DNA from 2 places in the Rhodosalinus sp. FB01 genome. Region 2 is predicted to be linked to the other one. Evidence: riboswitches for the same ligand, from Rfam matches in the RefSeq annotation. Region 2 holds a riboswitch; the other holds the start of a gene.
What was found. Region 2 has a riboswitch for thiamine pyrophosphate ahead of thiB (thiamine ABC transporter substrate binding subunit). Riboswitches for the same ligand answer to the same signal wherever they lie in the genome.
Positions count from the first base shown of each region.

Region 1: linked by a shared signal. The riboswitch ahead of AB6A65_RS02805 (YkoF family thiamine/hydroxymethylpyrimidine-binding protein) and the one ahead of thiB (thiamine ABC transporter substrate binding subunit) in region 2 are both predicted to bind thiamine pyrophosphate.

Region 1 is NZ_JBGFSH010000002.1:28,242-34,065, forward strand. Features, by position in the region: gene AB6A65_RS02800 (FAD-dependent oxidoreductase) at 1-1,403, opposite strand, end outside; TPP riboswitch at 1,661-1,772, shown strand; gene AB6A65_RS02805 (YkoF family thiamine/hydroxymethylpyrimidine-binding protein) at 1,763-2,371, shown strand; gene AB6A65_RS02810 (ECF transporter S component) at 2,432-3,016, shown strand; gene AB6A65_RS02815 (ABC transporter ATP-binding protein) at 3,009-4,583, shown strand; gene AB6A65_RS02820 (energy-coupling factor transporter transmembrane protein EcfT) at 4,577-5,317, shown strand; gene AB6A65_RS02825 (S8 family serine peptidase) at 5,655-5,824, opposite strand, start outside.
Region 2 is NZ_JBGFSH010000005.1:48,656-54,479, forward strand. Features, by position in the region: gene AB6A65_RS08980 (FAD-dependent oxidoreductase) at 1-349, opposite strand, end outside; gene AB6A65_RS08985 (ATP-binding cassette domain-containing protein) at 431-1,126, opposite strand; gene AB6A65_RS08990 (thiamine/thiamine pyrophosphate ABC transporter permease ThiP) at 1,113-2,654, opposite strand; gene thiB (thiamine ABC transporter substrate binding subunit) at 2,630-3,610, opposite strand; TPP riboswitch at 3,668-3,776, opposite strand; gene aroC (chorismate synthase) at 3,871-4,974, shown strand; gene AB6A65_RS09005 (AEC family transporter) at 4,980-5,824, shown strand, end outside.

The sequences.
Region 1 (5,824 bases), on a different contig from region 2:
TTCTGGCGGAACCAGCTCAGCCGCTCGATCTTCGCCTGGGCGGGTGATGGCGCGAACCAGTCGGGCTGTTCCCAGCCGTTTCCTTCGGTGAAATACGCGCCCGCCGCCGCCAGCCGGTCGTAAAGCACCGACCGCTTGAGGTTCCGCCCGGTTTTCGGGGCCTCGTTGTGGAAATGCTGGCCGAACAGCTTGCCCAGAAGTTCGGTCGTCCGGTCGCGGCGGAAGGCGGGCGTCGCGTGGTGCCGGGTGAAGCGATTGACGTTGATGCCGGTCACGTCGATCGGCGGCACGCCCTCGACGATCCAGTGCGCGAGCGCCCGGCCCGTGCCCGCCCCGTTCAGGATGCCCAGGGAGTTCATGCCGCAGGCCACCCAGCAGTTGCGAAGCTCCGGCGTTTCGCCCACCAGCGGCGCGTTGTCCGGGGTGAAGCTTTCCGGCCCGCAGAAGAGCTTGCGCACGCCCACGTCCAACGCGCCGGGCACGCGGCTGTAGGCAAGTTCGAGCCAGGGGCCGACCCGGTCCCAGTCCGGCTCGATCTCGCCGAAGGCGAAGGTCTCCGGGATGCCCTCGACCTTCCAGGGCGCGGCGCCGGGCTCGAACAGGCCCAGCATCAGGCCGCCCACTTCCTCGCGGTAATAGGTGTAGGTCTTCGGATCCTCCAGCACCGGCAGGTCGCGCGGCAGCCCCTCGATCTTGTCGGTGATGAGATAGTAATGCTCGGCGGCCTGAAGCGGCAGCGTGATGCCGGCCTTCGCGCCCAGTTGCCGCGACCACATGCCCGCGCAGATCACCACGTGATCGGCGCTGATCTCATGCCCGTCCGCCATGCGCACCCCCACGGCACGGTCCCCCCGCACGACGATGTCGGTGACGGCGGTCGTCTCGAAGATCCGCGCGCCACCCATCTGCGCGCCCTTGGCGAGCGACATCGTCACGTCCACCGGGTTCGCGCGCCCGTCCTCGGCGATGTAGAAGCCGGCCAGCACGTCGCTCACGTCCCCGACCGGGAAGAGCTCCTGCACCTCGCGGGGCGAGATCTCGACCATGTCGATCCCGTGCCTGCGCATGAAGGGCGCGACGCGGCGCATCTCGTGCACGCGCTCCTCGTTGCTGGCGACCTGCAGGTATCCCACCGCGCGAAAGCCGGTGGGCACGCCCGTCTCTTCCTCGAGCCTGGCGTAGAGGTCGCGGCCGTGGGTGTAGATCTCGCATTCCGCCTCGGACTTGAGCAGCCCCGCGACGACCAGCCCCGCGGCGTGCCATGTCGTGCCCGATGTCAGGCGGTCACGCTCCAGCACCACCACGTCCGACACGCCGAGCTTCGTGAGGTGATAGGCGGTGTTGCAGCCGATGGAGCCGCCCCCGACGATCACGACGCCTGCGTGCGATGTCAAGTCGGACATGGTTGCTCCTCTTTCCCCAGGCTGCGCATCCGCGTTCGAAGCGGCGACACGGCAAAGCATTCTTGGATGCGCGCGGCGGCGCAACCCCCCTTCGCCCCGCGACCCGCGCGCGGTGCGCCCCGTGGAAACGCGGTCGGCACGGCCCCTGCTCCAGCGGCGCCGCAAACGTGGCCGCCCGGATCCTTCCGCCCGGGACCGCTGGATGCACGGTCGGCCCGATATTCGGGCTTGAAGCCGACCCGGAAGAGTATAATTTCATGAATGCACAGGGGAGCTCCGCGATGCCGGGGCTGAGATGCAGGGCGCAGGCCCTCGGACCCTTCAGCTGATCTGGGTAATGCCAGCGGAGCGAGGTGATCATGTTTTCCGGCGCACAGGTGTCAGTGTATCCGATGTCCGACGATTTCGTCGGCATCATTCTCGGCGCGCTCGGGGCGCTCGATCCCTGGCGCGATCGGCTCCGGCTCGAGACCGACGACCTGTCGACCCTGATGGTCGGTCCGCCGGAGATCCTCTTTCCCGCGATGCGCGACCTCTTCGTGGCGGCCGCCGCGTCCGGCGCGCACACGACGATGCACGCCACGATCTCGCGCGGCTGTCCCGGAGAGCCCGACGACCCGATCTGCACCCCCGTCGCCGGGCCGCCCCCGGAGATGGACCTGCCCACGCGCATCGCCACCTGCCGCGAGGCGGTGGCCGCCGCGCCTGAAAGCACGCAGACGGTGGCGGCGCAGCTGTCGCTCTATCCGCTGGGCATCGGCCATCACATGGACGAGATCTACGGCTGCATCGCGTTCCTCAAAAGCTCGGGCACCTTCGACAGGTCGAAGAATTTCTGCACCGCGCTGCGCGGCGACGCAGGCCCCGTCTTCGAGACGCTGAACCAGGCCTTCACCGGCTTCGGGTCGGCGGCCGCGCATCTCGCGCTCGACGTGACCGTATCGGCGAATTCGCCAAGCGACCGCTGACCCTGCCGCCCGCGCGCGGCCGGCATCCCTTCGAAATCTTGTCCAAAAAAGGAGGCCGACATGGCTGAACAATCCATCTGGACCATGCGCGAAACCCTGATCATCGCCGTTCTCGGCACCGTCTTCGGCGTGCTTTACCTGGGCTGGGTCCAGGTCTGGCTGGTTTTGCAGGCGATCTTCGGGGCCGTGACGATGGACGTGGTCATGGGCTTCTGGTTCATCGTCTCGATCATCGCGGCGGCGATCATCCGAAAGCCGGGGGTCGCGCTTGTCTCCGAGGTCATGGCCGCCGCCGTTCAGGTGCTTCTGGGCAGCCCGGCGGGGCTCTTGCTGCTGCTCACGGGCCTCGTGCAAGGCGCGGGGGCGGAGGCGGTCTTCGCGGCGACGCGCTGGCGGCGCTATTCCCTGCCGGTCCTGATGGCCGCGGGCATGGGGGCGGCCGTGTTCTCGTTCGTCTACACATGGATCCGGTTCGACTACGCAAGCCTCGCGCCAGGGCTGCTCGTCGCCATGTTCGTGCTTCGGCTGGCTTCGGGCGCCTTGCTGGGCGGCCTTCTGGGGCATGTCGTCGTCAAGGCGCTCTACCGCACGGGCGTCCTGTCGGGCCTCGCCATTGACCGGGACACCCGCGCCGCCAATGCCTGACGCGCTGGCCTACGAACGCGTCGCGCTGCGCTATCCCGGCGCGGCGTCCGACGCGTTCGGGCCCGTCTCGTTCTGCGTGCGGCGTGGCGAACGGGTGCTTCTGCTCGGCCCGTCCGGCGCGGGAAAATCCTCGCTTCTGCACGCCGCGACCGGGCTTCTACCCGAAGCGATCGACGGCATCCGCAGGGGCGAGATCCGCGTTGAGGGGCAGCCGGCGGGCACGCGGCGCCCGGCGGGCTGGGCCGATACCTGCGGCTATCTCTTTCAGGACGCCGCGCAGACGCTGGCCGGATTCACCGTGCGCGACGAGGTGGCCTTCGCCCTCGAGAACAGGGCGGTCGAGGCCGCGGATATCCCGGGGCTGGTCGCAAGAGCGATGGCCCGCGCCGGGCTGCCGACAGACTGGGCGGGACGGCGGATTTCCAACCTCTCCGGCGGGGAGCGTCAACTGGTGGCGCTTGCCGCGCTTCTCGCGCAGGACGCCGCGATCACGCTTGCCGACGAGCCCGCGGCAAGCCTCGCCCCCCAGGCGGCGCGGCGCATGACGGAGCTCGTACTGGCGCGCGGCCGCACGGCCCTCGTGGTGGAGCACAAGCCGGGGCCGATCCTCGACCGGATCGACCGCTGCCTCGCGCTCGGCCGCGACGGCCGCATCATCGCCGAGGGCCCGCCCTCGGAGGTGCTTGTCGCGCAGGGCCCGGCGCTGGCCGACAACGGGATCGCCCTGCCGCTTGGCATCCGCTTGCACCTCGCCATGCCGGAGATCCTCGCCCCGGCAGCCGACCTGACCGACAGCCTGCGCGGCCTGGCGCCCGGACGCCGCCGCACGGAGGCCCTGCGCGCCGCCGTCCTGCCCGATCCGGTGCCGCCCGGCGAAACGCTCGTCGCGCTCCGGAACGCGGATTGCGCCCCGGCCTTCGGTCCCGTGGTGCTGCGGGACATCACGTTATCCCTGCGCGCCGGAGAGGTCCTCGCGATCCTGGGGGCCAATGGGGCCGGCAAATCCACGCTTGCCGCCTGCCTCGCAGGGCTGCTGCCCCCGCACGCGGGCCAACGGACCGGCCCGCCCGGCGCGGTGGCGTTCCAGAACCCCGAGGCGCATTTCAGCCACGAATCCGTTGCCGCCGAGATCACGGCGGCAACGGACTCTGCGACGGCCTCCGACATCCTGGCCCGTTGGGGCCTGACCTTGGTGGCGGGCCAGCACCCCTTCACCCTTTCGCAGGGTCAGAAACGGCGGTTGGCGCTGGCGCTTCTGACCGAAACCGGCCGCTGGCCGGTCCTGATCCTCGACGAGCCGACGGGCGGGCTCGACGGGGCTGGCGAGGCCGCGCTGGGGCGGCGGATCCGGGCGCTTGCCCGGGGCGGGCACGGGGTTGCCGTGATCACGCATGATCTCGATTTCGCCCTGTCGGTGGCGGACCGCGCGGTGCTCGTCGCGCAGGGTGCCCTGCGGTTCGACGGCGCATGTCCGGCCCTGTTGCGGGACGAGGCGCGGCTGGCGCAAGCGGGGCTCCTGCCGCCGGAGGCCGCGCCGCTGCTCGGCTGGCTGGAGACGGCATGCTGAACGGCTTTCATCCCCTGCCGAAGCTGGCGTTGTGCCTTGCCTGGATCGTGGCGTCCCTCCTCGTTTTCCGGCTCTCCTTCCAGATCGCGCTTTTCGTGGCCGCGTCGGTCCTGCTTCTGGTCGACGCGCGCATCCCGCCGCGGCGCCTTCTGGCGCTGATGGTGCCCTTCGCGCTTTTCGGGTTCGGGTTCTTCACGACATCGGTGCTGTTTCGCGCCGACACGGGCTTCGCCTTCCAGATGGCGCGGGACCAGGGCGGCGCGCCCGACGCGGCACCGGGGCTGGTGCTGTTCTTCCGGGTGCTGGCCTGCGGCATGGTCTCGGCCGTCTTCGCGGCGACGACGGATCCCGGCCGGTTCGTGCGCGCGCTGATGTTTCATCTGCGCCTGCCGGCGCCGATGGGTTTCGCCCTGCTGCAGGCCATGCACATGGTGCCGGACCTGCGCGCGGAGATGCTTCAGCTGCGCATGGCGCGCGCGATCGGGCTGGGCCGCCCGCTGCGGCGCATCGCGTCGCCCGCGGAAATCGGGGCGCTGGCCATCCCGGCCCTCGCCTACGCGATCCGGCGCGCGACCCGCTCCGCACTCTCCTTCGAGGCGCGCGGCATGCAGCCCGGCGCAACGAGAACCCACCTGCCGCAGCCTCCGATCACGGGACGGGACTGGACGCTGCTGGCGCTGGGCCTCGGCCTGCTTGTCGCTGCGCTGTCGGCCGTGGGCGCGGCGGGGCCGTGATCGTCGGACGGGTGGCCAGGAGGCCGGGTGTCGTGCAGGACCTTTAAGGAAAGTCGGCGCCGCGGAGAGCGCCGGGAGGGAGAGGCGCACCGGACGACGGGGGCGTGACTTCGGCAATCCCGTGCCACCGCCGGGGTCCCGTTCGACGTCGATGATGCCGACCATCCCGTCGCGGATCATCCTCATGGTCTCTCGCCCGCACTTCGCCCGGGCGGGTGACGCCCCACCCCCCCAGGCGCGCGGCGTTGGCCTTCCGGTCGAACGCGCCGCGATGGCAAGCGCCGCCCGGATCACGCCTCGTGCCATGGCCGCCCTGGCAGGCTGCCTCCGGCAGGCTTCAGCCTCGGCCCTCGCAAAGCGTTCCGAGTTGAAGCAGCCCCGCGCCGAAGACCGGGTCCGGGCCGGGCTCTCCCAGATCCGCCGCCATGACGCGCAACTTCGCTGCGATCTCGCGCGGGCGAAGCTCGGGGCGCCGCTCGCGCAGGATCGCGGCGGCGGCGGTGACGA
Region 2 (5,824 bases):
GCGCCACGCAGTCCTTGCCGTAGGCGTAGCGGCCGGCATGCAGGATCTGCATCGCGATCCGGCCGCCCGCCTCGTGGACGCCCTCGGTCACGATCCGGTGGTGGGCCACGTCCTCGTCGCTGGCCAGCGCCGAGGCGCCGGGAAAGACCGCGCCCTCCGGGTTGGGGGCGATGCCGCCCGTCACCATGAGGCCCACGCCCCCGCGGGCCCGCTCGGCGTAGAACTCCGCGATACGGTTCCAGTCGCCGAGCTCCTCGAGGTTGGTGTGCATGGAGCCCATGAGCACCCGGTTGGGAAGCTGCGTGAAGCCCAGGTCCAGCGGTTCCAGAAGTCTCGGATAGGCGGTCATCGGCGGGTCCTCCTCACACGGGGTCAACCTGCCTCCGGGCGCGGGGGATGTCACCCGAGAACGCGGCGTCACGCCGCCCCCTCAGTCCCCGAGATAGGCCCGCAGCGCGGGCGGCGGCGCGGCGAGGATCTCCGCCGTGGGCACCGGCGCGGCGGCCCGGCCCTCCGCGACCAGCAGGATGTCGTCCGCGATGCGACGGGCGTCCGCGGGGGCGTGGCTGACCAGAAGGACGGTCGCGCCGGTTTCCTCCGCGATCTCGCGGACGAGGTCGAGCATTCCGCCGCGCAGGGCGGGGCCGAGCGCGGAAAAGGGCTCGTCCAGCAGCAGAAGCGGCTTCGATTGCAAGAGCGCCCGGGCCAGCGCCACGCGCCCCTGCTGGCCGCCCGAAAGCTGCGCCGGGCGCCGTTCGCCGAGCCCGGAAAGGCCCACCCGGTCGAGCGCCCGTTCCACCTCCGCGGCCTCGGCTCGCGAGAGCCGCGCCCGCGGCGTGAGGGCAAGCGCCACGTTCTGGGCGGCCGTGAGATGGGGAAAGAGATTCGCCTCCTGGAAGAGCATGGCGACGGGCCGCCGGGCCGGGGGCAGGCCGGTGATGTCGCGCCCGTCCCAGAGCACGCGCCCGGCGCTCGGCGGGAAGAACCCCGCGATCACGTTGAGCAGGGTGGACTTGCCCGCGCCGGAAGGGCCGATCACGCCCACGATGCGGCCCACCGGGACGGTAAGATCCGCCTCCAGCCGGAACGTGTCCTGCGTGACGACAAGCCGCTCAAGCGCGAGCATCGATACGCCCCCCGCGGTCGAAGGCCCAGAAGAGCGCGAGGCTGAGCAGCAGCAAAAGAAGCGCGGCGCCGGCCGCGTCCGACGTGCGGTAGGCCCCCATGAGCCGATACATCTGCAAGGGCAGCGTCGCGCGCTCCGGGTCGGCGAAGAGCGCGATCACGCCGAGATCCCCCATGGAGAGCGCCGCGGCGAGCCCCGCCGCGAAACCGAGCGGGCGGCGCAGCCGAGGCAGCGCGACCCGCGTCCAGAACCGCCGCCCGGTCAGGCCGAGCGACAGGCAGAGGCGGCCGTAATCGGCCCGCACCGCCTCGAGCTCGGGGCGGATCGCGCGCAGCGCGAAGGGCAGCGCCATCAGCGCGTTGACGAGGGCGGTCACCGGAAGCGCCGCGTCGCCCGGCGCGGCCACGGGTCGGAGGATCAGGAAAAGGCCGGTCCCGAGCACGAGCGGCGAGACGGCGATGGCGAGCACCGCCAGCAACTCGCCCCGCCGGCTCGCCAGCGCGAGGGCGAGCGCGATGGCGAGCGCGGTGGAGACGAGCGCGACGGCGACAGAGCGCCCCGCCGCCGTCCACACGCTGCCCGGCAGCCGCGCCAGCCCCGGCACCCCGTCGATCACGATCATGGCGAGCGGCACCAGCAGGAAACCGGCGGCCGCCCCGATCCACAGCGCGTCCTGCACCCGCAGACCCGGGCGGTCGGCGTCCCAGCGCGGCACCACCCGGTCCAGCCCGGCGCCCATGGCCGGCGGCAGGGCGAGGCGCGCGGCGAGCATCGCCGCGCCGCCCGCGAGCGCCAGCTGGACGAGCGCGAGGGCCGCCGCCTTGCCGAGATCGAACTCGAAGCGGAACGCCTGGTAGATGGCGAGTTCCACGGTGGTGGCCGCCGGCCCGCCCCCGAGGATCAGCGCCACGGCGAAGCTGGACAGGCAGATGACGAAGATCACCACCGCCACGCCGGGCAGCACGCGCACCAGCATGGGAAGCTCGAGCAGGCGGAACACAGTCCCCGGCGGCAGGGCGAGCGCGGCGGCGAGGCGGAACCGCTCGCCCGGGATGGCGAGCCAGCCCTGAAGCAGAAGCCGCGTGGCCAGCGGCAGGTTGAAGAAGACATGGGCGAGCACCACGCCGTGCAGGCCGTAGATCGACAGCGGCTCCTGCCCCGCGAGGTCCAGCAGGTTGCTGGCGATGCCGTTGCGCCCGAACACGGCGAGAAGCCCGAAGACGGCCACCACCACCGGCAGGATGAAGGGCGCGCCCAGCAGCGTGACGAGCGCGCCGCGCCCCGGGAACCGGCGGCGCGCCAGCGCCCGCGCCACGGGCACGGCGAGCGCGGCCGACAGAAGCGCCGAGAGCGCGGCCTGGGTGAGCGAGAAACGCACCGCGGCCCAGTCGCCCGGGCCGAGCCGCCCCGCCGCGCCAGCGGTCCAGATCACCGCGATCACGGGGGCGAGGACGAGCGCGGCGACGAAAAGCGCCGCGCCCGCCGCCGCCCAGGGCGGCGCGCCTAGCGCGCCAGCGCCGCGCGCCATTCCTCGAGCGCCGGGCCGCGAAGCGCCGCGGCCTCCGCCGGCGGCAGCAGAAGGGCCGTCTCGGGCGCGATCAGCGTCTCGAAGCCCTCGGGCAGACCCTCGGGCGGGATGACCGCCGGGTACATCCAGTTCGTGGTCGGGATCACGGACTGGAAGCCGGGACCGGTCATGAACTCGAGGAACTGCCGGGCGAGGTCGGGCTGCTCGGTGCCGGCGAGCATGCCCGCCACCTCGACCTGCATGTAGTGCCCCTCCTCGAAGGGCGCGGCGGCCTTGGAGGGATCGTCCTCGGCGATCAGGTGATAGGCCGGGGAGGTGGTGTAGGAGAGGACCATGTCCGCCTCGCCGTCGAGGAAGAGCCCGTAGGCCTCCGACCAGCCGGGCGTGACGGTGACCACGTTGTCGGAGAGCCCTTCCCAGATCGTGCCCGCCTCGTCGCCATAGGCCGCCTTCACCCACATCAGAAGCCCGAGGCCGGGCGTGGAGGAGCGCGGATCCTGGATCAGGATGTCGAGATCGCTTTCCGCCAGCGCGCGGAAAGAGGTCGGCGCGTCGAGGCCCGCCTCGTGGACGAAGGCGAAATAGCCCCAGTCGAAGGGCAGGAAATGCGGATCGTCCCACGCCACCGGCAGGTCGAATTCCGCCGCGATCCCGTGCTCGGCGAAAAGTCCCGTCTCGCGGGCGGCATGGGTCAGGTTCGTGTCGAGTCCCAGCACCACGTCGGCCTGCGTCCTCTCGCCCTCGAGCCGCAGCCGGGACAGGAGCGCGGCGCCGTCGCCCGCGCCCACGAAGCGCAGGTCGCAGCCGCAAACCTCCTCGAAGGCCGTCTCGATCTGCGGGCCGGGGCCCCAGTCGGAGACGAAGCTGTCATAGGTGTAGACGGTGAGTTCGGGGGTCTGGCCCGCCGCGCCCGTGGCGGCGGCGACGAGACCCGTGGCAATCATCGAAGCGCGCATCGTCTTGCTCCTTTCTTGCGACGGGCGGAGCAAGTCAGGGGAGGCGGGCGATCTGCCCCGTTGGTCCTGTCCCTTCCCTCCGCCGGTCCTAACCGGTTCAGGTTCAACGGGTTCGCCGTCCGGCATCTCAGGCCCGCGCGCGTGCGGGCCACCCCGAGGTGAGCGTGACGTTAGACCGCCGCCCTTGGCCCTTCAAGGCGAAACCGCTTGAGAGGAGGGGGTGCGCGGGCTAGACCGCCCAGTCAGGAGGACCATCTCGCATGAGCCTGAACAGCTTCGGCCACGTCTTTCGCGTGACCACCTGGGGCGAAAGCCACGGCCCCGCCCTCGGTGCCGTGGTGGACGGCTGCCCGCCCGGCGTCGCGCTCGACGAGGCCGCGCTCCAGCTCTGGCTCGACCGGCGCAAGCCGGGACAAAGCCGGTACGTGACCCAGCGGCGGGAGCCCGACGCGGTGGAGATCCTGTCGGGCGTCTTCGAGGGGCAGAGCACCGGCACCCCGATCCAGCTTCTGATCCGCAACGCCGACCAGCGCTCCAAGGACTATTCCGAGATCGCCAAGACCTTCCGCCCCGGCCATGCCGACATCGCCTACTGGCAGAAATACGGCATCCGCGACTATCGTGGCGGCGGGCGCTCCTCCGCGCGGGAGACGGCGGCGCGGGTCGCCGCCGGCGGCGTGGCGCGCGCCGCGCTGGCCGCGCTGGCGCCGGGCCTGGAAATCCGGGGCTACATGACCCGCATCGGCCCGCACGCCATCGACCGCGCGCGCTTCGACGCGGCGGTGATCGACGGGAACCCCTTCTGGTGCCCCGACCCGCAGGCCGCCGAGGACTGGGCTGCCTATCTCGACGCTCTGCGCAAGTCCGGCGACAGCGCGGGCGCCGTGATCGAGGTGGTCGCGTCGGGCGTGCCGCCCGGCCTCGGTGCACCGGTCTACGGCAAGCTCGACACCGATCTCGCCGCCGCGATGATGAGCATCAACGCCGTGAAGGGCGTGGAGATCGGCGAGGGCATGGCGGCGGCCGAACTGACCGGCAGCCAGAACGCCGACGAGATATTCATGGGCAATGACGGCGAGCCGGTCTATTCCTCCAACCACGCGGGCGGGGTGCTGGGCGGCATCTCCACCGGGCAGGAGGTCGTGGTGCGCTTCGCGGTGAAGCCCACCTCGTCGATCCTGACGCCGCGGCGCACCGTCACCCTCTCGGGCGAGGCGACCGAGATCGTCACCAAGGGCCGCCACGATCCCTGCGTCGGCATCCGCGCGGTGCCGGTGGGCGAGGCGATGATGGCCTGCGTCCTGCTCGATCACCTGCTTCTCGACCGTGCGCAGACCGGCGGCGCGCGGGGGCCGATTGGCTAGACCCCGTGCTCGACATCCTGGCGATCACCTTTCCCATCTTCGCGCTGGTGGGGCTCGGATACGGCTCGGTGCGCTTCGGGGCCTTCCGCCCCGAGGACATGCGCGTTCTGGGCCTTTTCGTGATGAACGTGGCGCTGCCCGCGCTGCTCTTTTCCGCGGTGGCGGGCCGCAAGCTCACCGAAAGCGTGAGCCCCAACTACATGGCGGTCTTTCTCGCGGGCGGGCTGGCCACCATCGCGCTGGCCTGGACCTGGCACACGCTGCGCGGCACAGGCCCGGCGCGCAAGGCCATCGCGGTGATGGGGTCGAGCTGTCCGAACTCGGGCTATGTGGGCTACCCGCTGATGCTGCTGCTGCTGCCGGAGGACGCGGGGCTCATCCTCGCGATGAACCTCGTGGTCGAGAATTTCGTGCTCATTCCCCTCACGCTGTTGTTGCTGGAAGGCTCGCGCCCCTCGCATGTCGGCAGCATCTGGCCGCGGCTGAAGGCCCTCATCTGGGGCGTGGTGCGGCGGCCCATGGTGCTGGGGCTGCTCGCAGGGCTCGCGGTGTCGCTGGCCGGGCTCTCGGTGCCCTCCGGCGTGGCGCGGCTGCTCGACCTTCTGGCGTCCTCCACCGGGGCGATCGCGCTTTTCGTGATAGGCGGCTCGCTCGTCGGGCTGCCGGTGCGCGGCAACCGGATGCTCGCCGCGGAAATCGTCGCCGGAAAGCTCCTGCTGCATCCGGCGATGACGGCGCTCGCGCTGGTGGTGCTGCCGCTCATCGGGTTCCACGTCGCCGACCCGGATCTCCGCCTCGCCGTCGTGCTGTCGGCGGCCATGCCGATGTTCGGGATCTACGCGCTCTTCGC